Regions from separate parts of the Streptomyces sp. NPDC052016 genome, predicted to be linked through region 2. Evidence: riboswitches for the same ligand, from Rfam matches in the RefSeq annotation. Region 2 holds a riboswitch; each other region holds the start of a gene.

Region 1 (7,237 bases), on a different contig from region 2:
GCCGTTGGCGCTGCGCACGCTGGAGTCGCTCGCCTTCGACCTGTTCGTGATGTCCATCGGCGGGGTGCACGCGGCGCACGGCTGGTCCGAGTTCTCGCTGGACGACGCGGCCGTCAAGCAGGCGGGCCTGGGCCAGGCCGGCCGTACGGTCGCCGTGGCCGACGCGACCAAGCTCGGCGTGCGCGCGTTCAGTCAGGTCGCCCCGCTGGACGCCGTGCACACCTTCGTCACCGACGCCGCCGCGGACGATCCCGCCACCCACCCCTGCGGTCCGCAGACCCTGGACGCCCTGCGCGAGGCGGGCGTCGAGACGCTCCTCGTGTGAACGACTCGTACGAGCGACTTGTGCGCGCGACATGCGAGCCGAGCCGCTCGCGCGACTCATGCGAGCCGCGCGTGTGCGCGACTGGTGCGAATCACCACCCGACTTCGAAAGAACCCGAGCCAAGGAGTGAGCCGTGTCCCGTCCACCCCTGATGATCCTGGTCGCCGGTCCGTACCGTTCCGGCACCGGCGACGACCCCGCCCGACTCGCCGCGAACGTACGGGCCATGAACGAGGCCGCCCTCGCCCTCTTCCGGGCCGGGCACCTGCCCGTCACCGGTGAGGCGCTCGCGCTGCCGCTGCTGGAGACGGCCGGCAGCACCGGGCCCGACGACCCGCTCTTCGAGGAACTGTTCCACCCCGTCGCCGAACGCCTCCTCGACCGCTGCGACGCCGTCCTGCGCATCGGCGGGCCCTCGCGGGGAGCCGACCGGATGGTGGCGCGGGCCCGCGCCCAGGGCAAGGACGTCCACACCGATCTGGCCGAGTTGGTGGACGCGGGCGGTCACACCGAGGCGCACGGATCCGCCGGGACACCCGTCGGCGGCCGGCGATGACCGAGAGCGGCCGGACCGGGCGCCCGGGCATCGACGTGCCCGACTCCCGCGGCCGTACCGGGCTGGACCGCCAGGGGCGCGACCTGATCGGCAACCCCCGCGTGCGGATCGTCGACGTCGAGGTCCTCGCCTGCGACTGGGCGGTCCTGCGCCGCACCACCTTCGACTACCGCCACAACGACGGCCACTGGAGCCGCGAGCGGCGCGAGACGTACGACCGTGGCGACGGTGCGACGATCCTGCTCTACGACCCGGAGCGGCGTACGGTCCTGCTGACCCGTCAGTTCCGGCTGCCCGCCTACGTGAACGGGCACCCGGACGGCATGCTGCTGGAGACCGCGGCCGGGCTGCTGGACGGCGACGACCCGCAGGAGGCGATCCGCCGTGAGGCGGAGGAGGAGACCGGGCGGACCGTCCACGAGGTCGAGCACGTCCTCGACGCCTACATGAGCCCCGGCTCGGTCACCGAACGCCTGAGTTTCTTCGCCGCGCCCTACGACGGATTGGCGCCCGGCGCGGCCACGGCCGGGGTGGCCGACGAGGGCGAGGACATCACCGTCGTCGAACTGCCCTTCACGGAGGCGCTCGCCCTGGTCCGCAGCGGCGCGATCGCCGACGCGAAGACCATCATGCTGCTCCAGTGGGCCGCGCTCGACGGCCCCTTCGGACAACGGTGAAACCAGGAGAGGACGACCATGTGGCCACGGGTCGACGGCATGCGCGCACTGGAGCTCGGCAGCCCCGACGAGATGCGCGTCCGGCTCAACTCCCTCGTCCTGGAGGGGCGGAAGACGGCCACGACGGGCCTGCTCGCGGAGTACGTGGAGGAGACGGAGGGGCTGGAGTACGTCGGTGAGCGCCTCGCCCTGCTCGACGTCGACGGTCTGCGCGTCGCGACCGTGGAGATCACCGGCGTCGAACGGACCACCTTCGCCGGGGTGTCCTGGGAGCACGCGGCGGCCGAGGGGGAGGGCGACGCCGACCTCGAGGAGTGGCGGGCGGGCCATCGCCGGTTCTGGAGCGCCGAGGGCACGCCCGTCGAGGACGACACGCCCGTGGTGTGCCTGGCGTTCCGGGTGGTGGAACAGGCCCCTCGGTGAGGGGCGGACACGTTCCGCCGGCGGGGCGGACAGGTCCCGCCGGTCTGGTGAGGGGCGGACCTGTTCCGCCGGGGCGATGAGGGGCGGACCCGTCCCGCCGGGGCGGTGAGGGGCGGAGACGTTCCGTCGGCGGAGCGTGGTGCAGATGGCCCGGTGTGCCTTCTCAGCCCACGCCGAGCCCCGTGAGGTCCCCCAGCGGCAGCGTGTGCTGCGTCTGCAGGACCTTCGCGCGCAGGTAGCGCACGTTGTGCGGGGTGGTGAAGACGCCGGTCGGCACGCGGTCGTGGACGTCGATGCCCAGCGCGCGGAGCTGGCCGGCCTTGTCGGGGTTGTTGGACAGCAGGTCCACGGTGGTGATGTCGAGGGCCCGCAGCATCTGCGCGGCGGCCGTGTAGTCGCGGCCGTCCTCCGGCAGGCCGAGGGCGGCGTTCGCCTCGTAGGTGTCCAGGCCCTGGTCCTGGAGGGCGTAGGCGTCGAGCTTGTTGTAGAGGCCGATGCCACGGCCCTCCTGGCGGAGGTAGAGCAGGACGCCGCCGCGGTCGGCTATGCGCTCGACCGCCTCGCGCAGCTGAGGGCCGCAGTCGCAGCGGGCGGAGCCGAAGACGTCGCCGGTCAGGCACTCCGAGTGGAGCCGGACGAGGGGGCGGGGGCCGGGGTCGCCGAGGACGACGGCCACGTGCTCCTGGCCGTCGGCCAGGCCGTGGAAGGTGACCAGTTCGGCGTCGGTCGCGTAGCCGTCGTGGAAGCGCAGCGGTACCCGGACGCGGGCACGCGGGGTGGCGGCGGGGGTGTCGAGCATGCGGGTTCTCCGGGTCCGGTGGGGCCGCGCGCGGGGCGCCTTCTGCGTTCTGCTTCAGATTTGAAGCAGACCACGATCGAGACCCTACCCTATGCTTGAACTTTGAAGCAATGCTGTGCGGTGCGGCTCATGCGGTCCCGGAGCAGGGCGACGACCGCCTGCGCCACGGGGGGTCCCCCGGCGGGGCGTCGTCGCCGTCTCCCTGGAGTCCCCGCGCGACCTGCGTGAAGATCTCCTCGAGCTGACCCACCTGTTCGGGTGTGAGCCGGTCGAAGAGGAAGGCGCGTACCGTCTCGACATGTCCGGGTGCCGTGTTCTCCAGGACCGTCAGGCCCGCGTCGGTCAGCACCGCGACGCTCCCGCGCTTGTCCCAGCGGCAGTCCTCCCGCCGCACCAGCCCGTCCTTCTCCAGCCGGGTCACGGCGTAGGTCAGCCTGCTGCGGGTGATCTTCAGCCGCTCGGCCAGGTCGGTCATGCGCAGCCGCCGCTCCGGTGTCTCGGAGAGGTTGGCCAGGATGGAGTAGTACAGGTGAGGCATGCCGGCCTCCTGCTGGAGCTGTCGGTCGATCGCGTCCTCCAGGAGGAGGTATCCGGCGACGTACGCGCGCCAGGCGCGCTGCTCCTCGGGGGTGAGCCAGCGGGTCGTCATGCGTCCAGTGTAGGTTTGTTTCAAACTTGAACCAAGTCCCCTGTCGGACCGAGCCCGGAGAGACCGCGCCGATGCCGTACCCGTACGTCCTGCTGTCCGCCGCCGTCTCCCTCGACGGCTACCTCGACGACACCGGACCCGACCGCCTGCTGCTCTCCGGCCCCGCCGACTTCGACCGGGTCGACGAGGTGCGGGCCTCCGTCGACGCGATCCTCGTCGGCGCCCGCACCATCCGCGCCGACAACCCCCGCCTCCTGGTCAACTCGCCCGAGCGCCGGGCCGCGCGCCGGGCGGCGGGGAAGCCGGAGTATCCCCTCAAGGTCACGGTCAGCGGGTCCGGCGAGCTGGACCCGGCGGCGAACTTCTGGCACACGGGCGGCGAGAAGGTCGTGTACACGACCGACCAGGGCGCCGAGCGCGCCCGGTCGCTCGGCCTCGCCGCCGATGTCGTCCCGCTCGGCCCCGGCCTCGACTGGCGGCGGCTCCTGGAGCACCTCCACGACGTCCGGGGCGTGCGGCGGCTCATGGTCGAGGGTGGCGGAACCGTCCACACCCAGCTCCTCCAGGAAGGCCTCGCCGACGAACTCCAGCTCGCCCTGGCCCCTTTGTTCGTGGGCGACCCGGACGCGCCCCGGCTCTTCGGGCCCGGCGGCTACCAGGGCGGCCGGCTGCGGCTCGTCGAGACGCGGCCCATCGAGGACGTCGTCCTGATGCGCTACGAGCCCACCGCGCCCGGCGCCGGCCCGCTCCTGGCCGCCGCCGACCGGCGCTGGCTGGCCCTCGCGTGCGAGCTGGCGGCCGACTGCCCGCCGTCGCGGACCGCGTTCAGCGTGGGCGCGGTGGTGGTGGCCGCGGACGGGACGGAACTGGCGCGCGGCCACTCGCGGGAGGCCGGCGACCCCGTCGTCCACGCCGAGGAGGCGGCCCTCGCGAAGATCGACCCCGCCGACCCCCGGCTGCCCATGGCCACCGTCTACACCAGCCTCGAACCCTGCACCCGCCGTTCCTCCCGCCCGACCCCCTGCGCCCGGCTCGTCCTCGACGCCGGGGTCCGCAGGGTGGTGACCGCCTGGCGCGAGCCGAACACCTTCGTGACCGACGCCGACGGAACCGGTCTGCTGACGGCCGCGGGCGTGGACGTCCTCGTCCTCCCGGAGTACGAGGAGCGGGCGGCGGCCCCGAACCGGCATCTCCTGTGAGCGGGGTCTGGGCTTTCCCGCGGGCCCTGTGAGTGGGGTCAGGGCTTTCCCGCGGGGGGCCCTTGAGCGGGCTCAGGGTTTCCCCGCCGGGGGGCGCGGGGGAACCGCGCGATCGGCCGCCGTGAACCACCCCGCCCCGGCTCCCGGGCGCCGCTGAACAAAGGTGTGCGCTTCGTGTCCGGCGGATGGCGTACACTGGTGTCATACCGACGCGGGGTGGAGCAGCTCGGTAGCTCGCTGGGCTCATAACCCAGAGGTCGCAGGTTCAAATCCTGTCCCCGCTACTCAAGGCCGAGGGCCGGAACCCGATCACAGGGTTCCGGCCCTCGGTGGTTTCTCCGTGACGTCCCTGACGGCTTTCTCGCGCACCGTGATCGGCTGAGCGCCCTGTGCATAACAACTGAGTCACCATCAAAAACGCTGCGACTCCTGTAGCGACCGCGAGGCGTGGTCAACTCGCCCGGTTTTCACCGCTCCTGGGGCGAAAGTCCAGGCCAGAAATGTTGTTGATCAAGTGGAACAGCTTGGAATCCAACCCCCGGGTCTATTAACGTTCGATAACGCAGCGCGGTCGTCCCAGCCGTCACAAGAGGCGGCTCCGTGCGCACGCGCCGAATCCCGTAAGGGAACCGGGGAACCACCACCTTGGGGTGAATCACGCGGAAGCCGCCGTGGAAACACGGCCGGATTTACGCGCGTAGGAGACCTTCCCGCTCCGAACCCGTCAGCTAACCCGGTAGGCGACGGAAGGAAAGGAGTACGCCCGCGTGGCGTCCAACCGGCCTGCCCCAGAAGCCCCCAGCGCGCCCAGCCAGACCTTCGGTTATGGCGGCTACCGCACCGACGAGGGCCCCTGGGAGGAGTGGAACCCCACCGCGGAGTCCATTCGCCCGGTACGCGGCCGGCACCGCGTCGCCAAGCAGCGCGGCGGACTCGCCCGCAGCTCCACCGTCCTGGGCGTCGGCGTCATAGCCGCCGTCGGCGCGGGCGGCATGGCCAGCGCCAACACCGGCAAGCCGCCTGTCTCCATCTCCATGCCGGACCTCCCCAACGTGGGTTCCCTGATCTCGGACGACGACACCCCCGCCGAGGAGCCCGCGCCCGCCCTCAGCGCCTTCGGCAGCACCCTCGCCGCCGACGACAGCGCCGAGAGCGCGGCCGACGCCGGCGAGGCGCTGCGCAGCCGGATCATGGCGCAGGCCGAGTCGCAGCAGACGCAGCTCGAGACCAAGGCCCAGGCCGCCGCCGAGGCCGCCGCGGCCAAGGCGGAGGCGGAAGCGGCCGCCAAGGCCCAGAAGGAGGCGGAGGCCAAGGCCGCCGCCGCGAAGAAGAAGGCCGCCGAGGAGGCCGCGAAGAAGGCCGAGGCCGAGCGGCTGGCCGAGCTCGCCAAGCAGTACACGCTGCCGACCTCCTCGTACACCATCACCTCGACGTTCGGTCAGGCCGGCGCCTACTGGTCCTCCGGGTACCACACCGGCCTCGACTTCGCCGCCCCCACCGGCACCCTGCTCAAGGCCGTGCACAGCGGCACCATCACCTCGGCCGGCTGGGACGGGTCGTACGGGTACAAGACCGTGCTCACCCTCGACGACGGCACCGAGATCTGGTACGCCCACCAGTCCTCCATCAGCGTCAGCGTCGGCCAGAAGGTCGCCACCGGTGACGTCATCGGCCGCGTCGGCGCCACCGGCAACGTCACCGGCGCCCACCTCCACCTCGAGGTCCACCCCGGCGGCAGCAGCTCGGGCATCGACCCGGCCGCCTGGCTGCGGGACAAGGGGCTGAGCCTCTGAGGTCCCGTACCTCCTGAGTATTCCGGGGGCCGGTGAGGTGGTTTCCCGGATGTTTGCGGAACCCTTGGCCGGAGGCGCGGAATGCGTGCCTCCGGCCACGGCGTTGAATCGGAGCATGACTTCTCTGCGCAAGCTCGGCTCCTCGGACCTCGAGGTCTTCCCGCTCGCCCTCGGCGGCAACGTCTTCGGCTGGACCGCCGACGAGGCGGCCACCTTCGCCGTGCTCGACGCCTACACGGCCGCCGGCGGCAACTTCGTCGACACCGCCGACTCCTACTCGGCGTGGGTCGACGGCAACAGCGGCGGTGAGTCCGAGACCCTCATCGGCAACTGGCTCAGGGCCCGCGGCAACCGCGACGACGTCGTGATCGCGACGAAGGTGAGCCAGCACCCCGACTTCCAGGGCCTGACCGCCGCCAACATCAAGGCCGCCGCCGACGCCTCGCTGCGCCGCCTGGGCACCGACCGCATCGACCTCTACTACACCCACTTCGACAAGCCCGAGGTGCCCGTCGAGGAGATCGTCGGCGCGCTCGACGCGTTGGTGAAGGCGGGCAAGGTGCGGCACATCGCCGCCTCCAACATCTCCGCCGAACGCCTGCGGGCCTCCCTGGAGTTCTCCGACCGCGAGGGCCTCGCCCGGTACGTCGCCCTCCAGCCGCACTACAACCTCGTCTCACGCGACACGTACGAGGGCGAGCTGCGGGACCTGGTCGCCGCCACCGGCCTCGCCGCCGTGCCCTACTTCGCGCTGGCCGCCGGCTTCCTCACCGGCAAGTACCGGCCCGGTGCGACGGTGGACAGCGCGCGGGCCCA
Region 2 (7,237 bases):
TGCACCTGCCGGGCGGGGGCGGGGTCGAAGTGCTGCGCCGATGCGCCGCGTTGATGGCGGACGCCGACCAGCCGGTGCGTTTCCTCGCCCTGTCCGTGTCGGACGCGGCGGAGGACGTGATCGGGGTGATCCGTGGAGGGGCCCGGGGCTACGTCACCAAGACGATCACCGGCACCGACCTCGTCGACTCCATCTTTCGCGTGCAGGAGGGCGACGCCGTTTTCTCACCTCGCCTCGCCGGGTTCGTCCTCGACGCCTTCGCCTCCACCGACGCCCCGCCGGTCGACGAGGACCTCGACCGCCTCACCCAGCGCGAGCGCGAGGTCCTGCGCCTCATCGCCCGTGGCTACGCCTACAAGGAGATCGCCAAGCAGCTCTTCATCTCGGTGAAGACGGTCGAGTCCCACGTCTCGGCGGTCCTGCGGAAGCTCCAGTTGTCCAACCGGCACGAGTTGACGCGGTGGGCGACGGCACGACGGCTGGTCTGACGCCGGCCGCGGGGCGCTGAACGCGCCTCGTCGAACGGGGAACGCCTACACGGGTCGTCGAACGCGGGACGCTGTAACGCGGGTAGTCGAACGCGGCACGCCGTACGCGGGTCGTCGACACGGGGCACCGGATGCGGTTCCTGGGCCACCGGGGTCGAACACGGTGGCGGTAGGACGGTGGTTCACCGGCGGCCCGCCGTCGGCACCGGTCCCAACGTCCGCAACGCCCACCGGTAGTGCCGTACCGCCTTCACCACGCCGATCAGACCTGTCAGCCACAGGATCGTGCCGATGCCCATGTCGAGGGTGACGTCGGCATACGTCGACCGGCCCGCTTGTGCGCCGGCCGCGGTGCCGAAGGACGTCCACAGGCCGGTCGCGGCGACGGCGAGGGAGGACAGCAGCCAGAAGAGGCTGAGGCCGGGGGAGCGCAGGCGGACGTCGGACACGGGGGCGCTGTCCAGTGCCAGCCAGGCGTCGAGGAGTTGACGGATCTGGTGGTCCCGGCGGACCGCGAGGACGACGGCGATGACGGAAGGGGAGAGCGACGCCAGGCCGAGGAGCGCGAAGACCGGACCGAGGAGGAACCCCGTCGGGTCCCTCTCCTCGAACTGCTGCACCGGCAGGACCAGCAACGACCATCCGATGATCGCCGCGAGTGCCAGCAGCCACAGCAGCAGCACCCGGTGCACTCCGAGGCTGTGCCGGTGCAGCTCCGTCAGCGCCAGCTCGCGGTCGGCCAGCAGCGTCGACCGGTCCGGCCAGGCGTGGATGTGCGGCGGGAAAGGAAGGGAGGGCGGCGTGGCGCGGGACATCGGTGCTCTTTCGGGCGGGCGGGCGAAGCGACGACGTACGACGCGGGGCGTTGCCGCGCGCGCCGAACCTACCGCGTCAACGTGCCCATGCCATGCTCCGATGCCCCGTCGTGGCGCGCTCACACCACCCGGGTCGCCCCCGCGTAGGGCATCTCGTCGAGGGGCGCCACGCGCACCGGGGCCGACGGGTTCGGTGCGTGGATCATCTTGCCGTCTCCGATGTAGAGGCCCACATGGGTGATGCCGGAGTAGAAGAAGACCAGATCGCCCGGGATGAGTTCGGAGCGGGCGACACGGCGGCCGGCGTCGATCTGGGCGTAGGTCGTGCGGGGAAGGGAGACGCCCGCGGAGCGGTACGCGGCCAGCACGAGCCCCGAGCAGTCGAAGGCGTTCGGGCCGGTCGCCCCCCACACATAAGGGCTGCCGAGCTTGGAGTAGGCGTAGGAAACGGCCGCTGCCGCACGGGAATGGGGAGCGGTGGTGGTCGCGGAACCGGGGGCGGGGAGACCGTCGCGGGCGCCGGCCGAGGCACGTGAGGCCCGGGTGTCCGCCGTTCCGCCCGCGTCCGCCTCGAGCCGGGCGCGCTCCTGCGCCGTCAGCTGGGACAACAGGCGGCGGGCCGCGTCCAGCTTGCCGGTGATCGTCTTCCTGTGCCGTTTGAGCTCCGCCTGCCGCGTCTCGAGGGAGGTGAGTTCGACGCGTGCGGCGCCGCGCAGCTGCTCGATCTCCCGCAGCTGCTTGCGGACGCGGGAGACGGCGGCGGACTGGCGGTCACCGGCGCGTTCGGCGAAGGCGGCGCCGTCGAGGTACTCATCGGGGTCGTCGGAGAGCGCCAACTGCATCGCGGGGTCGAGTCCGCCGCTGCGGTACTCCGCCGCCGCCATGGAACCCAGCGACTCCCGCGCCGTGTTGAGTCGTGCCGTCTTGCGGGCGGCCTCGTCCCGCAGGGCCGTCAGCCGCTGCTCGGCCGCCGTCGCCTTCTCCTGCGCGCCGTTGTACTTCTCGGTGGCGGCCTCCGCCTCCTGGTACAGCTTGTCGACCTTGGCCTTCACCTGCGCCGGTGTGGGCTTGGGCTCGGCGTGTCCGGTTCCGTCGAAGCCCGTCGCGCCCGCCGCGCCGGCGAGGGCGATGGTGGCCGCCGTGCGGACGGTATGGCCGCCGAGCGAGCGTCGGCCGGGCTTGCGATGTGCTGCCACGTGGGACTGCACGTCCTTTCGTACGACCGCCTCGTCGGTACGGCCATCAGGGGGTCCGGGCGGGGCCCGTGCCCGCCGGGGGAGCGGACGGTCGTACGGCCGCGGGGTGCGGCTGACGGGTCCGGCGGCGGCCCGCACGGGGGAGCGGGGCGCCGCCGGACCTTCTCGGCGGTGGTGGCCGACTGCCGCCCCTGGCCCGGGCGGCGGTGGGAGCCGGTCACCTGGGGGAGGACGCTAGGCCCCGCGGTGTCGGGTCGGTAACGGGATGTGCGGAAGTGATGCGTGCGGACTGCCCTCTGACCGGACGTGGTCGACGATCCGGTCCGGAGGCGTCGACTTCGTGCGGAGCGTTGACCGATACGGCGTCTTCGGGTCACATCCGGGCGGCGGGGTGCTATGGCGCGCATATATGCAGGGGGCGCCGCCGGGGGAGGGGCGGTGTCGGGCGGCGGCGGAGCGGCTGATTAGCATCCGGCTCCATGGACGTACTCATCCATTTCTTCGTCGGCCTGCACATCATCGGCATCGGCGCGCTCCTGGGTGGCTTCTTCACGCAGATGAAGGCGATGGGCCAGGGCACGGCCCGCTTCGTTCCCGCGATGCTGCACGGCGCGGCGACGATGCTGGTCACCGGTGTGATCCTGGTCGGCCTCAACCAGGCGGACGACCAGCCGGTCGACAACATCAAGATCGGCGTGAAGCTGGCCCTGCTGATCGTGATCCTCGGCCTCGTCTACGTGAAGCGGGACGACGAAAGGGTGGAGAAGCCCCTGTTCGGCCTGGTCGGCCTGTTGACCGTGGCCAACATCTTCATCGCGGTGCTCTGGACCTGACGGACGCGCGGGCGGCCAGGACCGCCCCCGCGGCGACGGCCAGCCATGCCGCCACCGCCATCCACAGCAGCACCTCCCCGGGGCCGTCCAGCCACGGGACGTCGACGGCGGCCCCGACGGACAGGGTGGCCGCCGCCGCCATGCCCATCGGGAACACCGTCGCCCAGCGGCGCACGTCGTAGCGCGGGCGCGGCCACAGCACCTCGGCGAAGAGCAGGACGGCGTAGCAGCCGAGGGTGAGGGCCAGCAGCGCGACGGTCATCGTGTGCAGAACGCCGTAGTTGTCCTGGTTCCACAGGTAGAGGCCGCCGCCCTCCGCCGCGAGGAGCCTCGCGGCCGCCAGCGCCGAGATGGCGAGCGCGCCGCCCGCCACCCAGTGGTCACCGGCGCCCTCGGCCACCTGCCGCACATCGAAACGGACCAGTGCGAGGCAGTAGAGCACCAGGCCGAACCAGAAGAGCACGAGCGCGGCGCGCGCGAGCCAGGCCTCCCCCTCGGCCCGCGCGAGCGTCGCGCCCAGCACAGCGAGTGCCTGTGTGGCCACACAACACAGGAACACCGTCCCGGACATACGCCGCGTCCAATGCCGTACGACGTCCGTCAGCAGCAGGGGCCACAGCACCGCCGCCAGCGCCAGCAGCGCCGCGGCGAGCGGCTGCGGGCCGAGCACGGAGATCCGCACGCCGAGCACGGCGGTCGCCGCGACGGCCGTGAGCGCCGCCGGCGTACCGGCCTCGGCCCGCCACCGTTCACGCATCCACAGCAGCCGTACGACGAAGTCCGCCGCCAGTGCCACCCACGCGGCGACCGTCGCCGCGAGCGCGATCCGGGACAGTTCCTCGTACCCCGCCAGGTGCAGAGCGATCGACAGGATGCCGGTCGCCATCACAGCGGCCCCGGCCGCCGACGGATGCCGCACCCACCAGGTGCGCAGAAGGGAGGACCAGGGCATGCCGCTGATGCTATGGAGCACGGGGCGGCTTGCGCGGGGGCACGCGCGCGGGGCGGGGAAATTACGCGCGGGCGCAGGAAGGGTCAGGCTCCCGGTGGGGGCGGGCCCGGTCCGTCAGGCCGGCCGGACCACGCTGTGGATCGACGACTCGCCGTCGTAGTACACCGACTCCTCCCGCACGTACGCCCCCGGCTTCGGCGCGTGGATCATCATGCCGTTGCCGATGTAGATGCCGACGTGGGTGACGTCGTCGTAGAAGAAGATCAGGTCGCCCGGCAGGGCGTTGGCGAGGGAGACGGTGGTGCCCGCGTCGACCTGGTCGTAGGTGGTGCGCGGGAGGGTGACGCCGGCGGCCTTCCAGGCGGCCTGGGTGAGGCCGGAGCAGTCGTAGGACTCAGGGCCCGTGGCGCCCCAGACGTACGGCTTGCCGATCTGGGCGCGGGCGAAGGCGAGCGCCTTCTCGGCCTTGGTGGCGTACGAGGCGTCCGAGGACGAGGAGGACGACGACGAGGACGACGTCGAGCCGCTCGTGTTCGAGGAGCTGTCGCTCTCCTGCCGCGCGGCCGCGGCCTCGGCCGCCTGCTGCTCCGCGAGTTCCGCGGCCTTGCGGGCGGCCTCCTGCTGCTTCTGCCGCTCGATCGCGGCGAGCCGCGCCTTCTCCTCCGCCGTCAGCTGCGACAGCAGCGCACGCGCGGTGCTGAGCTTCTTCTGGACGGTGGCCTTGGCGGTCTTGAGGTCGTTCTGCGAGTCGGTGAGCGTCGCGAGGCTCTGCGAGGCCTCCTGACGCTTCTTCATGGTCTCCGACTGCTCGGTGAAGTAGTCGTCGACCGCCCCCTTCTGCCGCTCGGTCAGCCGGCCCATCAGCTGCGTCCGGTCGAAGTAGTCCTGCGGGGAGTCCGCGAGCAGGAAGGTCGCCGTGTCGGGCGCGGAGGTGCCGGTGCGGTACTGGGCGGCGGCGAAGGAACCCAGCTGCTCCCGTGCTTCGTTGAGCTTCTGGGTGCGCTGGGCGACGTCGTCGAGGAGGGTGTCGACGCGCTTGCGCTGCTTGGTCGTCTTCTCCTTGGCGGCGTTGTACTTCTCGGTGGCCGACTCCGCCTGGCGGTAGAGGTCGTCGACCTTCTTCTCCACCTCCTCCAGGCTCGGCTTGCCGTCGGCGGACGGGGCGGCTTCGGCCGTCTGGGAGAGCAGGGCCACCGAGGTGAGAGCGGCGGTGGCGAGTGCGGGTGTGCGTATGCCTGCTACGCGCGTACCCGCGGGGCGCGGCTTGCGGTGCTGCGACGCCAAGGGAGGCGACTCCTTCCATCGTCCGCCTACCGGGTTAGCTGTCGGGTTCGGGCGGGTGCTTCGGAAGGGTTGCCCTACGGCCGCTTCCCCGAAGGGATGTCGGGCCGATTCACCCCAAGGTCTCGGTGGGTCCCCGGCTCCGGCTGCCGCGAGGGGGCGCGCCGGACTCGGCGGAGGCCGCGCGGCCCGGCGAGGTTCGCCGGTGGGGGTCGTACGGCCTGTCCGGCACGGTAGCCAACTCGTGTGGTCCCTGTGAAGGTTGATGGGTGATATGCCCGATACATTTTCGTGACCTTCGGTCAAGGCTTGGCTCCTGGTGATCACCCCGGGGGGATATGGGGCGACTGATCCGCATTTCCTCCACTGTGGAGACGTCCGCCCGCTTCCGGCGCCGGCTTCCCGTGCTTCACGGGCGCGAGCGGTGGTGACGCCGGGGGCGGCAGGGGTGCGGTGTGAGGGGCGCGGGAGCGTCGCGGACATGTCGACGGAAGCCCGGGTGCCGTCTTCCTGTGGGTGGGATGCGCCCCCATGAAGGTGCCGCACTCGGCAAGAGATCACCGGTGTTCGGTCGCTGGCCGCGTCGGCGGCCGATCGACTCTCGGCGGTCGGTCATGTTCTGTTGTCCGGACAAAGTGGCGCCTCCCGCACGTCGGCGTCTGTGTCCTTCACCACCTCCCGGGCAAGGCGTCCGACCCGCCTCCGGGCTGGGGGCCGATGCGCTGTGCGGTCGCGCCTCCGCGATGTTTCCGGGACGGCGGCGGGTTGTCGGTGGGGCACCCTAGACTCGGAGAGCGATGAGCAGCCTCTTTGACGACAGCTTCCTGGCGGACCTCCAGGCCCCGCGCGGCCACGAGGAGGAACCCCCGCCTCCGCCCGAGGACGATCACGCTCCGGAGTCGATCCCGGACGATCTGTTCGGCGGGAAGTTCGACGTGCCCCCGGACCGGGACGGCTACTACCGCGACGGTGCCCCGCGCCCGGCGATCGACGCGGCCGCGCTCCTGGAGGGGCTCAACGACAACCAGCGCGCCGCCGTCGTCCACTCCGGCACCCCTCTGCTCATCGTCGCCGGTGCCGGCTCCGGCAAGACGCGCGTGCTCACCCACCGCATCGCCCACCTGCTCGCCGAGCGCCATGTCCACCCGGGCCAGATCCTCGCGATCACCTTCACCAACAAGGCCGCGGGCGAGATGAAGGAGCGCGTCGAGCAGCTCGTCGGCCCGCGCGCGAACGCGATGTGGGTGATGACCTTTCACAGCGCGTGCGTGCGCATCCTGCGCCGCGAGAGCAAGAAGCTCGGCTTCACGTCGTCGTTCTCGATCTACGACGCCGCCGACTCCAAGCGCCTGATGGCCCTGGTCTGCCGCGACCTGGACCTCGACCCCAAGCGCTTCCCGCCGAAGTCCTTCAGCGCCAAGATCAGCAACCTGAAGAACGAGCTGATCGACGAGGAGGACTTCGCCGCCCAGGCCACCGACGGCTTCGAGAAGACCCTCGCCCAGGCCTACGCCCTCTACCAGTCGCGACTGCGCGAGGCGAACGCCCTCGACTTCGACGACCTGATCATGACGACGGTCAACCTGCTCCGCGCCTTCCCCGACGTCGCCGAGCACTACCGCCGCCGCTTCCGGCACGTCCTGGTCGACGAGTACCAGGACACCAACCACGC
Region 3 (7,237 bases), on a different contig from region 2:
CCAGCTCCGGGTCGGTCTGCAGCCGCTCCGTCATCTCCTTCATCACGCCGTTCGCCTCGAGCGTGCCGATCGCGGAGTTCGCCTTGGGGCACGTCAGGTAGTACAGCGTCGGGAAGGGGGTGCCGTCGGGGAGGCGGGGGGCCGTCTCCACCACGTCCGGCTGGCCGCAGGGGCAGCGGTGCGCGATCGCGCGCAGGCCGCGCGGCGGGCGCCCGAGCTGCTGCTTGAAGGCCTCGACGTCCGCGTCGGTGGGCTCGGTGCGCGGAGTGGTCGGCGGGGGCGTTTCCATGCCTGTCTTTCTATCGGGTTCGGTTCACTGGTCGGAGGCGTCGGACTTGTCGACCCCGTCCCAGACGTTCGAGTACCAGGGGCGGTCCGCGGCCCCCAGGTCGGACCGGGCCTGCTTCGCCGTGTCCGGTTCGATGACGATGAAGGCCGTCTCCCCCGGCATCACGTAGTGCAGCCGCTGCCGGATCTGCTGCTCGGCGTACGCGTCGTCCTGCCAGCGTGCCTTGAGGTCGCGCAGTTCCTCCACCCGCTCCCTCGCCTGCTCCTTCTCACGCTCCAGATCGGCGATGTCGGCGCGCTGGGAGACGTACTGCCGCATGGGGTAGGCCAGGGCCACGACGAGCGAGCACAGGACGAGCGCGAGCAGGGCCGCACGGCCGGTGAGGCGGGAGCGGCGGGCCTGGCGGCGAGTCTGGGAGCGATAGACACGGGCCGCCGTCTGCTCTCCGATCAACCGGATCCTGGTCGCGGTGGAGAAACGGTCCCGGTCCTTCACCGCCATCTTCCAGCCTCCGTTCACACGCGCGTACGTCCCCGCACACGGTACGGGACCGAGTACGGGGACGTACGTACGACTGGCTGAGCCGTGACCCTGTACGGATCAGCCCTTGAAGCGCGGGAAGGCGCTGCGGCCGGCGTACACCGCGGCGTCGTCGAGGATCTCCTCGATGCGCAGCAGCTGGTTGTACTTGGCGACGCGCTCGGAGCGGGCCGGGGCGCCGGTCTTGATCTGGCCGCAGTTGGTGGCGACGGCCAGGTCGGCGATGGTGACGTCCTCGGTCTCGCCGGAGCGGTGGGACATCATGCACTTGAAGCCGTTGCGCTGGGCGAGCTCGACGGCGTCCAGCGTCTCGGTCAGCGAACCGATCTGGTTCACCTTCACGAGGAGCGCGTTGGCGGCGCCCTCCTCGATGCCGCGGGCGAGGCGCTCGGGGTTGGTGACGAACAGGTCGTCACCGACGAGCTGGACCTTGTCACCGAGCTTGGCGGTGATGGTCTTCCAGCCCTCCCAGTCGTCCTCGAACAGCGGGTCCTCGATGGAGACGAGCGGGTACGCCTCGACGAGCTCGGCGTAGTACTCGGTCATCTCGGCGGCGGAGCGCTCCTTGCCCTCGAAGGTGTAGGAGCCGTCCTTGTAGAACTCGGAGGCGGCGACGTCGAGCGCGAGGGCGATCTGCTCGCCCGGGGTGTAGCCGGCCTCCTTGATGGCCTCGAGGATGAGGTCGAGGGCCTCGCGGTTGGAGCCGAGGTTCGGGGCGAAGCCGCCCTCGTCGCCGAGGCCGGTGGACAGGCCCTTGTTCTTCAGGACCTTCTTGAGGGTGTGGTAGACCTCGGTGCCCCAGCGCAGGGCCTCGGAGAAGGACTCCGCGCCGATCGGGGCGATCATGAACTCCTGGATGTCCACGTTGGAGTCGGCGTGCGAGCCGCCGTTCAGGATGTTCATCATCGGCACCGGCAGCAGGTGCGCGTTCGGGCCGCCCAGGTAGCGGAAGAGGGGCAGGTCGCTGGCCTCGGAGGCGGCGTGGGCGACGGCGAGGGAGACGCCGAGGATGGCGTTGGCGCCGAGGGAGCCCTTGTTGTCGGTGGCGTCCAGGTCGAACATGGCCTGGTCGATCAGGCGCTGCTCGGTGGCGTCGTAGCCGACCAGCTCCGGGCCGATCTGCTCGATGACGGCGAGGACGGCCTTCTCGACGCCCTTGCCCTGGTAGCGGTTGGGGTCACCGTCGCGGAGCTCGATGGCCTCGAAGGCGCCGGTGGAGGCGCCGGACGGGACGGCGGCACGACCCGTGCTGCCGTCGTCGAGGCCGACCTCGACCTCGACCGTGGGGTTGCCTCGGGAGTCCAGGATTTCCCGGGCTACGACGACGTCGATGGACGGCACGAGCATCTCCTTCTTGGGATGTGACGCTGGTTGTGCGGGGCACATGGGCCGTGACGGGCCCTGGGTGAGCCTTGCGACTAGAGCCTAACCGCCCCGGGGCCGTCGGCAGCCGACCGACCGTCCCGTGGACAGACTGACCGTACACATTGTTCCCGGTCGGAACAAAGAGGGTGGAGGAATCACCGGAGAAGAAGGCGACCGCCGGAACAGCATCGGGCCGACGCGGGCGGGCAGAGAAAAGCCCCGCCCCGGTGCGTACGGGGGAACACGCACCGGGGCGGGGAGCCCGTGGGGGACGGGGGGGACCCTCACGAGGTCCTCAGTGTGCGGGCCTCGGCTGTGGGGGAGCCTTGGCCGCGCTGTGGGCCGGCTGTCACTTGAGGTGCAGCTGCTGGCCCGGGTAGATCAGGTCGGCGTCCTCGACGATGTCCTTGTTCAGCTCGAAGAGCTTCTCCCAGCCGCCCTTGACGCCCTGCTCCTGGGCGATGGTGCTGAGGGTGTCGCCGGCGACGACCTTGTACTCGCCGTCGCCCTTCTTGACCTTCTTGCCGGTCGGGGTGGTGACCGTCTTCTGCGACGTGGCGGCCGGGCGCTCGGCGGAGCGGGAGGCGCTCTGCTGCTCGGTCGAACGGGTCGCGGCCCCGGAGTTCGAGGAGGAACCGGAGTCGCCGGAGGAGCCGCCCGTGTAGGCGGCGTTGGACAGGCCCTTGCCGCAGACCGGCCAGGCGCCCTTGCCCTGGCCCGCGAGGACCTTCTCGGCGATCTCGATCTGCTGCGACTTGGTGGCCTTGTCGGCGGTGGAGGCGTACTGCGTGCCGCCGTACGCGGCCCAGGTGGAGGCGGAGAACTGCAGACCGCCGTAGTAGCCGTTGCCGGTGTTGATGGACCAGTTGCCGCCGGACTCGCACTGGGCGACGGTGTCCCACTCGGCGGCGGTGGCGGCGGAGGCGCTGCCGGCCGTCATCAGCGGGGCGGCGACGGCGGCGGTGGCGACACCGGCGACGGCGATGGCGCGGGTGGCCTTGGACGGACGACGGTGCTTGCCCTTGCCGGAAAACAGCATGGATCGATCCCCTCACCGACGCCTGCGAGGTGAGCTGTCGGGTTCGGGCCGGTTGAGTTGCCCGGCCACTCCTCCGTGGGAGGCGTGGCTTCACCCCGAGCCGCTCCGGTCAACTGCCCGGTGCGGCACCTACCTTGGGTCCCCCGCTCCTGCCTACGGCGCTTGACGCGACGACTGTTCCCGGGCGGCCGCTGGCAGGATTCGGCGTTGCGACAGCCGGGGCTCGGGTTGCCGAGCGGTCATGACCGTAGACACGCGATCGACGGAATTTCAAAGACGATCAGGGCTTCTGAGACTCATCCCACACTTTCGCCAAACCGGACATTCAGCGCGAAGCGTGACGTGAACTCCCGTCGTTTTCTCGGCTTTTCGGCCCTATTCGACACCTGTCGCAAGAGTCTGACCGGGAACGATGTCGCTCGGGTCGGACCCGATGAGGTCCTCGTTCTCGGCGTAGAGCGCACGCCATCCGCCGTCCAGGCCAAGGGAGTCGGCGATGGACTCGAGGGAGTCGCCCGACCGGACGGTGTAGGTGCCGCCCGCCCCGCCGAGGGTGCTCGCCGCATGCCGGCCGGAGGAGGCGGTGGACGCGCCGCCGGTCGCACTCTCGTCGGCGGTGCCGCCGCGATGACGGCCGGAGCCGGAAGCCGCGTCGACGGCTCCGGTGTCGACGAGGCTCCAAGAACCCGCGCTCTGTCCGGACTTGTCCGAGTCGCCCGTCTCGGGCGTCGCGGTGGGTGAGCTGTCGCCCGTCTCCGCATCGCTCGCGTCCGAGCCGGAGGAGGCGCCGGGCGCCGAGGAGTTGTCCGACGCGGAGGAGGAAGGGGACGAAGGGGACGAGGAGGGCGTATCCGTGGAATCGGCGGAGGACTCGGCGGACGGGTCGGCGGAGGCGTCGCCGGAATCCTCCGTGGAACCGGAGGACTTCGAGGAGTCGGACGACCCTCTGGACAGGTCGGACAAGCCGGACGTTATGGAGGAGTCGGACGAGTCGTCCGCCACGCCCGTGTCCAGGTCCACCGAACCGGACTTCTCGGTCAGTCCGGACGTCAGCCCACAGGTGCCCCACGCGCCCACACCCTGGTCGGCGAGGACCTTCTGGGCCACGGAGATCTGCTGGTTGCGGCTGGCCAGGTCGGGACGCGTGGCGAAGTCGAGGCCGCCGTACGCCTCCCAGTCCTCCTGGGTCAGCGACAGTCCGCCGTACTCGCCGCCGCCCTCGTTGGCGCTCCAGGAGCCGCCGGTCTCACACTCGGCCACCTTGTCCCACACCGAGCCGTCGGCGGCGCTCGCCGCGCTCGCACCGAGCAGCGGGATGGCGATGGCGGAGCCGGTCACGCCGGCCGCGACGAGGAGGGCCGGGGCCTGACGGGGGCGACGGTGACGACCGTTCCCGGAGAGCATGCGGGGCGCCTTTCTCGAGACAGCAGTGACCGCGCGACGGGGTGGTGCCGGGGCGTCGCGCTGACGAGTGAACGTATCGGCAGACGATCACTTGTCACAAGTTAATGCCGCGCAGATCACGTGAAGATCACAGAGTTGAGAAACGGTCACCTTTGCTTCGCTCTACGGGCACATAACGGTCGGTCAGCGGACGGGTGCGGCCGGTGCGGAAGGATCGGAGGGCGTTCCGGGTCCGGAGCCGGTGGGCGCGACCGGCGTGAACTCGACGGGGAGGGTGCGCAGTCCGCGCATGATGAGGCCGCCGCGCCACCTCAACTCGGCCGGGTCCACCGCGAGCCGGAGGTCGGGCAGGCGGGTGAGGAGGGTGGCGAGCGCGGTCTGGCCCTCCAGGCGGGCGAGCGGGGCGCCCAGGCAGTAGTGGATGCCGTGGCCGTAGCCGAGGTGCTGGTTGTCACGGCGGGAGAGGTCGAGGGTGTCCGGGTCGGTGAAGCGATCCGGATCGCGGTCGGCGGCCGCCAGGACGACGAGGACGGGGTCGCCGGGGGCGATGTCCTGGCCTCCGATGGTCAGGGGCCGGGTGGCGAAGCGCCAGGTGGCGAGCTCCACCGGGCCGTCGTAGCGCAGGAGTTCCTCGACCCCCGTCTCCAGGAGGCCGCGGTCGCCCGCGGCGAGGGAGGTCTGGAGCCGCTGTCGCTGCCCGGGGTGGGTGAGGAGGGCGTAGGTGCCGTTGCCGATGAGGTTGACGGTCGTCTCGAAACCGGCGAACAGGAGGATGAACGCCATGGCGGCGGCCTCGTTCTCGGTGAGGTGCTCGCCGTGGTCGGAGGCGCGGATGAGGCCCGAGATGAGGTCCTCGCCGGGGGCGGGCTCGGGGGGCAGGGCCTCACGCTTGCGGTGGATGAGCTCGGACAGGTAGCCGCGCATCTTCTTCACCGACCGCGCGACGCCGCCGCGCGGGCCGCCGCCGTGCCGGATCATCATCCCGGCCCAGTCGCGGAAGTCGTCCTGGTCCTCCCGGGGGACGCCGAGCAGGTCGCAGATGGCGTAGATGGGGAGGGGGAAGGCGAAGTCGTGGATGAGGTCGGCGGACCCCTGCCGGGCGAAGCGGTCGATGAGGTGGTCGGTGAGCTCCTGGACACGGGGCCCGAACTCCGCGACACGGCGGGGCGTGAAGGCCTTGCTGACCAGGCGGCGTAGGCGGGTGTGGTCCGGCGGGTCGATGTTCAGCAGATGCGTCATCAACTCGGCCTTGCGCTCGCCGGGGATGCCGGTCTTGCCCTTGGCGTGGGCGGGCTCGTCGTGATGCGCCGGGTTCTTGGACAGCCGCTGGTCGGCGAGGGCCTGCTTGGCGTCGGCGTACCGGGTGACCAGCCAGGCCTCCACACCGCTGGGGAGCCGGGTGCGGTGCACGGGGGCGTGCTCGCGCAGCCAGGCGTAGGCGGGGTAGGGGTCGGTGGCGAACTCCCAGGTGAAGAGGTCGGGAGCCGGTGGGGGGTCGGTCGGGGGGTGGGGCTGGTTGGTCACTCCTCGACGGTAGCCCGGTTCGCGGCGCGGGCTTCGCGGAGGGCGGTCGGCTCGGTGGCCGCGGCACGCGAACCGGATGCGGCCGCTCTGGCCGGCCGGTGTTCGGCGCGGTCGAGCAGGAGGGGGCCGAGGTCGCGCACCACGGCGAGGCGGCCGGCCTCCGCCGCCACCTCCAACTGGCGGACGGCTTCGGCGTGGTCGCCCCGCTGGGCGAGGTACCTGCCGAAACGCAGGGCCGATCCCGGGTCCTCCTCCGCCGGCCTCCGTAACCAGAACCGGGCCTCGCCGGCGTCCTCGGCGAAGCCGGCGAGGCCAGCGAAGCGGGCGAGGGTGAACATGGCGTCCAAGTCGCCCTCGTCACCCCTCGCGCGCAGAGCCGTGCGGCCCGACCGCACCACGGTGCCGTAGTCGCCCAAGCCGTGGGCCCGCGCCATCTCGGCCGCGCTGAGCCGGCCCCTCGGCCCCACGGGGGGCAGGTCCGGCGATCGCAGGGCGTCCGCGACCAGGGGCCCGCTCGCCCGCCAGGTGTCGGGCGCCTCGCCGGGGCCGCCCGGTGCGGCGAGAGTGCGGGCCGGGCGTCGCGGGCCTGGGACGGCTTTGCGGACCCCTAGGTCCCTTCGGTCGCCCGGATCGCGTCCCGGTAGGCCCGCGCCGCCGCCCGCAGGGCCGCCTCCGGGTCCACGCCCTCCGCCTCGGCCCGGGCCGCCAGGGCGAGCAGTTCGTAGCCGATGCCCTCGGAGGACGGCAGGGGGACCTCCAGGCCCGCCGACCGGACCCTCGACGCCAGCTTGGCGGCCAGGGCGAGGCCCGGCTGGTGGAGCGGGATGCCGTCGGTCACGGACTCCCGGCGCTTCTCGACCGCCTTCGTGCGGAGCCAGTGCTCCTTGACCTCCTCCGGGGTCGTGGCCGTCGCGTCGCCGAAGACGTGGGGGTGGCGGTGGACGAGCTTGGTGACGATCGTGGCCGCCACGTCGTCGATGGAGAAGGGGGCGTCCTCGTCCTCCTCGGCGATACGGGCGTGGAAGACGACCTGGAGGAGGACGTCGCCGAGTTCCTCGCGGAGCTCGTCCCGGTCG
Region 4 (7,237 bases), on a different contig from region 2:
CGTGCGATCCGCAGCCCGCGCTCTCGTGGGACCCGCAGCCCGCGCTCTCGTGGGACCCGCACCCACCGCCGGCGGCGGCGGCCCGGTGCTCCGGCAGCGTCACCTGGTCGGCGCCCTCCACCTCGAAACCGGCGTCCGCGATCATCTCCAGGTCGGCCTTGCCCGCCTGCCCCTCGCTGGTGAGGTAGTCCCCGAGGAAGATCGAGTTGGCCAGGTGCAGCGCGAGCGGCTGCATCGTGCGCAGATGCACCTCACGGCCGCCCGCGATGCGCACCTCGACGTCCGGGCACACGAACCGCACCATCGCCAGGATCCGCAGGCACCGCTGCGGGGTCAGGTTCCACTCCTTGGCCAGAGGGGTGCCCTCGAACGGGATCAGGAAGTTGACCGGCACCGAGTCCGGGTCCAGCTCGCGCAGCGAGAAGACCACGTCCACCAGGTCCTCGTCGCTCTCGCCCATGCCCGCGATCAGACCGGAGCAGGCGGACAGTCCCGCCGCGTGCGCCTTCTGGACCGTGTCCACCCGGTCGGCGTACGTGTGCGTGGTCGTGATGTCCGCGTACGTCCCCTCGGACGTGTTCAGGTTGTGGTTGTAGGCGTCGGCGCCCGCCTCGCGCAGCCGCTCCGCCTGGCCGTCGGAGAGCAGACCGAGGCAGGCGCACACCTCGACCTCCTCGTTCTGCTCCTTGATGGCCTTGATGGTCTCGGAGACCCGGTCCACGTCCCGGTCGGTCGGACCGCGCCCGCTGGCCACCAGACACACCCGCTTGGCGCCGCCGGCCAGCCCCGCGGCCGCCGCCTGGGAGGCCTCGTCGGGCTTGAGCCACGTGTACTTGAGGATGCCGGCCGTGGAGCCGAGCCGCTGGGAGCAGTAGGAGCAGTCCTCGGGGCACAGCCCCGACTTGAGGTTGACGAGGTAGTTGAGTTTCACCCGGCGCCCGAACCAGTGCCGGCGCACCTTCCCGGCCGCGGCCACCACGTCGAGCAGGTCGTCGTCGGCCGTCGCGAGGACGGCCAGTGCTTCCTCGCGGGTCGGCAGCTCGCGCCGAAGCCCCTTGTCCACCAGCGTGTTCAGCAGGTCCATGAGAGCCGATCCTGTCCTACCGACCCGCTCCGGGCCAAGGTAGGGATCGCACAACACACCCTCCTCGACGTGTGGGTATTGCCACACCATGGGTGGCCGCCCGTCCCGCTAGTGTCTGTCCGCTACCTACAAAAGCCCCGGAGGACCCATGGCGTTCGGCTGGATCGACGAGCAGGCGGAGCTGCGCCACCGCGCCGGACTGGTACGGACCCTGCGGCCCCGGCCGGCCGACTCGCCGCTCCTCGACCTGGCGAGCAACGACTACCTGGGCCTGGCCCGCCACCCCGAGGTCACCGAGGGCGCGGCCCGGGCCGCGCGGACCTGGGGCGGCGGCTCGACGGGCTCCCGGCTGGTCACCGGCACCACCGAGCTGCACGGCGAGCTGGAGCGGGAACTGGCGGACTTCTGCGGCTTCGAGGCGGCCCTGGTCTTCTCCTCCGGCTACGCGGCCAACCTCGCCGCGGTCACCGCGCTGGCCCCGCACGGAAGCCTGATCGTCTCCGACGCGGGCAACCACGCCTCGCTCATCGACGGCTGCCGGCTGGCGCGCGGCACCACCCAGGTGGTCGCCCACGCCGACCCGGACGCCGTGCGCAAGGCGCTCGGCACGCACGCGGGCCCGGCGGTGGCGGTCTCCGACACGGTCTTCTCGGTCGACGGCGACGCGGCGCCGCTGGCCGCCCTCGCCGGGGTGTGCCGGGAGCACGGCGCCGGGCTGGTCGTCGACGACGCCCACGGGCTGGGGGTTCTGGGGGACGGCGGCCGTGGCGCCCCGTTCGCCGCGGGGCTGGCGGGCGCCGCGGACGTCGTCGTCACGGTCACGCTGTCCAAGTCGCTCGGCAGCCAGGGCGGAGCCGTGCTCGGCCCGGCACGCGTGATCGACCATCTGGTCAACGCGGCGCGGACGTTCATCTTCGACACCGGCCTCGCCCCGGCGGCGGCGGGCGCCGCCCTGGCGGCCCTGAGACTGCTGCGCCGCGAGCCGCACCGCGCGGCACGCGCGCGTGCGGTGGCGGGCGACCTGCACGCACGGCTGACGGCCGCGGGTCTGGAGGCGGTACGTCCGGACGCCGCGGTCGTCTCCGTGCGGGCGCCGTCCCCGGAGCAGGCCGTGCGCTGGGCGGCGGACTGCCGGGCGGCAGGCCTCGCCGTGGGCTGCTTCCGCCCTCCTTCCGTACCCGATGGCATCTCGCGCCTGAGGCTGACCGCCCGCGCGGACCTCACCGAGGCTCAGATCGAACGCGCTGTACGAGTGATCGACGGGGCACGACCATGAGTCGGCGTGACACGGCCGTGCACCGGCTGACGGGTGGGGGGTGACGGGTCAGCGGAACGCGGCCGTGAAACCTGTCCAGCTCTCGGGGGAGAAGAGCAGGGCGGGACCGGCCGGGTCCTTGGAGTCGCGTACGGCGAGCAGACCGGCCCACGGTCCGGAGGCTGGGCGGGCCGTCTCGACGCAGTTGTTGGCTCCCGTGCTGTAGCTGCTGCGCAGCCACGGCAGGCCCTGCGGATGATGGCGATCGTGCAGGTCGGTGCTGGAAGGTACGTTCCGAGGCAGTGCGGTCATGGTGCCTCCTTACGCGCCGTCAGCTGTCGCGGCGATGTATTCCAGTGTGTCTGCGGGCGAAAGAGCGTGCGCCCGGAGGGCATTGAAGGCCTCCGTGTAGGCCTGGAGGTCTTCTTTCCGTTCGAGGTAGAGGCTACTCGTCAAGTGGTCGAGAACAACCACATCCAGATCAGAAGTGCTCGAAAATGAGAAGATAACGAAAGAGCCGGTGACCCCGATGTGCGCTCCGGCGGTGAACGGCAGTACCCGAAGCGTCACTTGCGGCAGCCGGGCCGCCTCCATGAGCCGCTCCAGCTGCCGCGCCATGACCTCGGGACCGCCCACCTCCCGCCGCAGCACCGCCTCGTCCAGCACCGCGTTCAGTTCCAGCGGCGGCCGGACGCGCAGCACGTCCTGCCGGGCCAGCCGCACCTCCACCAGCGTGTCCACCTGCTCCTCGTCGACGCCCTCGACGGCGGCCCGGGTCACCGCTCGCGCGTACTCGGGCGTCTGGAGCAGCCCCGGCACCACGGTCGTCTCCAGCGTGCGCATCGCGGTGGCCTGCGACTCCAGGCTGATGAAGTCCCGGTAGGCGGGCGGCAGCACCCCGCGGTAGGCATGCACCCAGTGGTCCCGTCCGCCACTCTCGACCGATCCCGCCAACGCGAGCATCAGTTCACGCAGTTGGGGATCGGTCACACCGTAGGCGTCGAGGAGTAACCGCACATCGGCCGGTTTCGTACCGCTGGTGCCGGTCTCGATCCGGCTCACCTTCGACTGGTGCCAGCCCACGAGCCGGGCCGCCTGACCACTGGTGAGACCCACGCGGGCGCGCAAGGCCCGCAGTTCGGCGCCCAGTTTCCGGCGGCGCACCGCGGGACCGTGCTGCATGGGCGTTCTCCTTACAGCTTCCGGGCCGTCCAAATACGCTCTGCCGTAGCAGAGTTCACCGCATCGGGCGACAGATATATGCATAACTTGGTGGATCGCCACCCGTGACGGACGCGGCAGTGGCAGTCTGACGACGAAGCACCAGTCCGGGACCGTACTCGAACCATCCGCACCGTGTCGGACTCCGGTCCCGTGGGAAAGGGACGACGTCGCCATGGCAGACCATCTGGAAGCATCCGTCACTCTGCCGAGCGATCCCGCCTCGGTGTCCACGGCCCGCGCGTTCGTGCTGACCACCCTCGGGGAGTGGGGCCTCCCCGCCGAGACGGAGGCGGCGGACACGATCCGCCTCATCGTCTCCGAACTCGCCACCAACGCCGTACAGCACACCTTCGGGCAGTCACCCACCTTCACGGTGGACCTCGTGCTCGACCGGGACGAGCAGCTGCGCATCGGCGTCACCGACAGCCACCCGCGCTTCCCGAAGCGCCTGCCGGCCGCCGTCCAGCAGGACAACGGCCGCGGCATGGTGATCATCCGCTGGCTGACCGCCGAGTGCGGCGGCAAACTGCGCGTCCGCCCCACCCGCGAGGGAGGCAAGACCGTCTCCATCCACCTCCCGTGGTCGGTCACCGCGGAACCGGTGCCGACCGCCGGCCAACAAGACCCTTGACCCACACGGGTGACGGTCCCGACGTCCGCGCAGGGACACACCTGACCGCCGAAGCGCCGGCGGAAGTCGCCGGCGACCTCTGGACGAGCCCACGGGCGCCCGCGGAGCGGCTTGCCGCGCGGGGGACGCCCACGGAGCGGCTACCGCCCACAGAGGCGCCGGCGGACGGCTGCCACGCACGGGGCGGCGCCGACGAGGCCTCTGACATCGGTGCCCCGGCAGTCGTTCCCCGCCCGTGTCACAGCCCCGCACTGACAAGGCGCCGCGCTCGGTCCCGGGGGGAGTGTCGCGCAGCCCGGCGTTGCGGGGTACCGCCCGCGCCCACCCGTGCCGCCCCAGCGGCACGACTACCCGCGGTCGGGCGGGTGCGGCTGCCCTGGCTGGTGGGGTCGCACTGGGGGTGTCGCGCAGCCCGGCGTTGCGGGGTGTCGTCCGCGCCCACCCGTGCCGCCCCAGCGGCACGACTGCCCGCAGTTGGGCGGGTGTGGCTGCCCTGGCTGGTGGGGCGTCGCGCTGGGGGGTGTCGCGCTGCCTGGTGTTGCGGGTGTCGTCCGCGCCCACTCGTGCCGCCCCAGCGGCACGACTGCCCGCGGTCGGGCGGGTGCGGCTGCCCCAGCATGCGGCTCGGCTGTGGTGCCGGGTACGGCGACTTCAGCCTGTCCGGCGTTTGAGGACGAGGCCCGTTCAGGGCCGATGCGGGGGGTCGGGGGCGGCAGCCCCCGAGGTCGGGAAAGGGCAGGGGCGGCGGGGGCGAGAAAACCCCGGATGTCGCCGGAGTCCTGCGGCGGTCCCGCCGGTCCGCCCACGGCGGGTCGGGCGACGCGGGCGCCCGCCGGCCGATGACGGACGGCGGACGGCGGACGTGAGCTGGCCGGTGGCCGAGAAGCCGCCGCTCCCGGCCGCACAGCCCGCTCCGAGCACCCCTCTCGCCCCGCACCGCCGTCCATGCACCAGCGTGCGTTCCGGGGCGGCGGCGGCGCGTCAGGTCACCGCCACCGCCCCGGAAGATCACTTGACCCGGCCGTACCACACGCTCTTGGTCCAGATCTTCTGCAGCCGGACCACGTCCCCGGTCTTCGGCGAGTGCCAGATCTTGCCCTTACCGGCGTAGATCCCGACGTGGTAGACGTACGACCCCGAGTGGAAGAACACGAGGTCTCCGGCCTTGCGCTTGCTCGCCGAGATGTGGCGGGTCTTGTTGTACTGCTGGGCCGCCGTACGGGGCAGCTTCTTGCCCGCCTTCTTGTACGAGTACAGCGTGAGCCCGGAGCAGTCGAACCTGTTCGGCCCCGTGGCCCCGTACTTGTAGGGCGAACCCTTCTTGGAGGCCGCGACCTGGAGCGCCTTCGTCGCAGCGGTGGCGGCCGAGGCGTCGGAGGCGACACCCGGGACCACGATCGAGCCGCCCACGGCGGCGATGGCGAAGGCCGAGGCCGTACCGGCCCGGGCCATGAGCGACGGGACACGATTGAGCGCAGTCATGCGCAACCCTTCGTCAGCCGCCTGTGAAGGATGACCTGTCGGATTCGGGCTGGCGAAGTTGCCCGGCCGCTGCTGCGGCTTCACCCCAAGGGCTGCTCGGCCCGGCGCCTCCCTGGGGAGTCGACCGTCCCGGCGACCCGGCTTGCTTGGGTCCTCCACTCCTGCCGATGCACTTCTGTCGACCGGTCATCCGGGCGGCGGCAGGACTCGGCGTCCGCCCGGACCGCCCCGCCGCTTGTGGCGGGGGCTTGTCGTCAGACAGGGATCTTGGCGCACCGATGTCCGAAAATCCCAACGCAACCGGGGATTTGTGGGGTTACTCACCACTCACCCGTTCGGGTGGACACCCTGATGACCGGTCAGATGTCAAGGAGACGAAATGCCCCCGGACCTGCGCAGGAACCTTTCGTTCCGGTGTCGGGCCCCGGCAATCGCGCAACCCGTGTGGGCTGGAAAAAGCGGCCAGGGATACGCCGAACAGGGGTACGTCGTTTGGTGCGTTTCGGCTCCGGTCCGGACGTCACGCTCTCCGCGAACACCGCCCGGACCGGACGCGCCTGCGTCAACTGTCGGGGAGCGGGGGCACCGTGACGCGCGCCGTGCGGCGCTCCCCGTCCAGGACGCGCAGCGCCCGCGCCAACGTCGGCGCGTGCAGCTCGTTCTCGCCGCGCTGGTGCATCAGCGTCAGCGCGTCGCGCAGCGCGGCCGCGCGGCCGACCAGCGCCTGGGCGGCGCGCAGTCCGCGGTAGGTGTCGCCGTGGTGGGCGGGGTTGATGCGGCCCAGCAGGTCGACCACCTCCAGGTAACGGTCGATCAGCTCGGCCTCGGCCCGGGTCAGCGCCGGCAGCGGGGGCAGCTCGGGAGGCAGCACGGGCGGCCTACCTCGCGTCCGGCGCGCCGTGCGGGACGCGCCGGGTCGGCACGATCCCGTCCGCCAGCCCGTACTCCACGGCCTCCCGTGCGTCCAGGACGCGGTCCCGCTCGAGGTCCGCGGAGACCTGCTCCGCACCGCGCCCGGTGTGCCGGACGAGCATCTCCTCCAGGCGGGCGCGGACGCGCGTCAACTCCGCGGCCCGGACGGCGAGGTCACTGGTCTGGCCCTCGATCGGCTCGGGCAGGGCCGGCTGGCGGAGCACCACGCGCGCGCCCGGCAGCACGTACCGCTTGCCCGGTGTGCCCGCGGCCAGCAGTACGGCGGCGGAGGCGCCGGCCTGGCCCAGGCAGACGGTCTCCACGTCGCAGGTGACGTAACGGAGCGTGTCGTAGACGGCCGTCATGGCGCTGAACGAGCCGCCGGGGGAGTTGATGTACAGCGAGACGTCCCGGTCCGGGTCCTTGTGCTCCAGGTACATGAGCTGCGCCATCACGTCGTTCGCCGCGGTGTCGTCGACCGGTGTCCCGAGCATGATGATCCGCTCGTCCAGGAGCTTGGAGTACGGATCCAGCGTCCGGTGCCCGGATCCCGCGCGTTCGGTGAACTCGGGCAGGACGTGGCGGGTGGGCGGTCGGTTCATGGCAACCCCTCCTTCTGCGTCTGTAAAAAATGTACAGGATGTACGTC

Evidence for each region. A riboswitch is a leader RNA that binds a small molecule or an ion and turns the genes downstream of it on or off. The one in region 2 is predicted to bind cyclic di-AMP.
Region 1: linked by a shared signal. The riboswitch ahead of ACIHAR_RS37150 (M23 family metallopeptidase) and the one ahead of ACIHAR_RS16075 (NlpC/P60 family protein) in region 2 are both predicted to bind cyclic di-AMP.
Region 3: linked by a shared signal. The riboswitch ahead of ACIHAR_RS13455 (transglycosylase family protein) and the one ahead of ACIHAR_RS16075 (NlpC/P60 family protein) in region 2 are both predicted to bind cyclic di-AMP.
Region 4: linked by a shared signal. The riboswitch ahead of ACIHAR_RS30145 (C40 family peptidase) and the one ahead of ACIHAR_RS16075 (NlpC/P60 family protein) in region 2 are both predicted to bind cyclic di-AMP.

The regions. Positions count from the first base shown of each region.
Region 1 covers NZ_JBIUBX010000041.1:33,506-40,742, forward strand. The annotation lists gene ACIHAR_RS37110 (DeoR/GlpR family DNA-binding transcription regulator) at 1-325, shown strand, start outside; gene ACIHAR_RS37115 (DUF4406 domain-containing protein) at 477-881, shown strand; gene ACIHAR_RS37120 (NUDIX domain-containing protein) at 878-1,558, shown strand; gene ACIHAR_RS37125 (ASCH domain-containing protein) at 1,577-1,981, shown strand; gene ribA (GTP cyclohydrolase II) at 2,145-2,780, opposite strand; gene ACIHAR_RS37135 (MarR family transcriptional regulator) at 2,908-3,429, opposite strand; gene ACIHAR_RS37140 (dihydrofolate reductase family protein) at 3,501-4,628, shown strand; tRNA gene ACIHAR_RS37145 (tRNA-Met) at 4,839-4,912, shown strand; cyclic di-AMP (ydaO/yuaA leader) riboswitch at 5,228-5,388, shown strand; gene ACIHAR_RS37150 (M23 family metallopeptidase) at 5,396-6,421, shown strand; gene ACIHAR_RS37155 (aldo/keto reductase) at 6,537-7,237, shown strand, end outside.
Region 2 covers NZ_JBIUBX010000011.1:157,554-164,790, forward strand. The annotation lists gene ACIHAR_RS16050 (response regulator transcription factor) at 1-488, shown strand, start outside; gene ACIHAR_RS16055 (hypothetical protein) at 671-1,303, opposite strand; gene ACIHAR_RS16060 (NlpC/P60 family protein) at 1,423-2,499, opposite strand; gene ACIHAR_RS16065 (hypothetical protein) at 2,979-3,332, shown strand; gene ACIHAR_RS16070 (tellurite resistance/C4-dicarboxylate transporter family protein) at 3,310-4,284, opposite strand; gene ACIHAR_RS16075 (NlpC/P60 family protein) at 4,399-5,568, opposite strand; cyclic di-AMP (ydaO/yuaA leader) riboswitch at 5,576-5,751, opposite strand; gene pcrA (DNA helicase PcrA) at 6,363-7,237, shown strand, end outside.
Region 3 covers NZ_JBIUBX010000009.1:87,582-94,818, forward strand. The annotation lists gene ACIHAR_RS13440 (DUF501 domain-containing protein) at 1-289, opposite strand, end outside; gene ACIHAR_RS13445 (septum formation initiator family protein) at 314-790, opposite strand; gene eno (phosphopyruvate hydratase) at 890-2,170, opposite strand; gene ACIHAR_RS13455 (transglycosylase family protein) at 2,544-3,233, opposite strand; cyclic di-AMP (ydaO/yuaA leader) riboswitch at 3,238-3,404, opposite strand; gene ACIHAR_RS13460 (transglycosylase family protein) at 3,609-4,637, opposite strand; gene ACIHAR_RS13465 (cytochrome P450) at 4,821-6,161, opposite strand; gene ACIHAR_RS13470 (hypothetical protein) at 6,158-6,595, opposite strand; gene ACIHAR_RS13475 (nucleoside triphosphate pyrophosphohydrolase) at 6,769-7,237, opposite strand, start outside.
Region 4 covers NZ_JBIUBX010000027.1:90,271-97,507, reverse strand. The annotation lists gene bioB (biotin synthase BioB) at 1-1,084, opposite strand, end outside; gene ACIHAR_RS30165 (8-amino-7-oxononanoate synthase) at 1,233-2,360, shown strand; gene ACIHAR_RS30160 (DUF397 domain-containing protein) at 2,409-2,651, opposite strand; gene ACIHAR_RS30155 (helix-turn-helix transcriptional regulator) at 2,661-3,521, opposite strand; gene ACIHAR_RS30150 (ATP-binding protein) at 3,736-4,194, shown strand; gene ACIHAR_RS30145 (C40 family peptidase) at 5,203-5,676, opposite strand; cyclic di-AMP (ydaO/yuaA leader) riboswitch at 5,680-5,858, opposite strand; gene ACIHAR_RS30140 (hypothetical protein) at 6,239-6,547, opposite strand; gene ACIHAR_RS30135 (ATP-dependent Clp protease proteolytic subunit) at 6,555-7,190, opposite strand.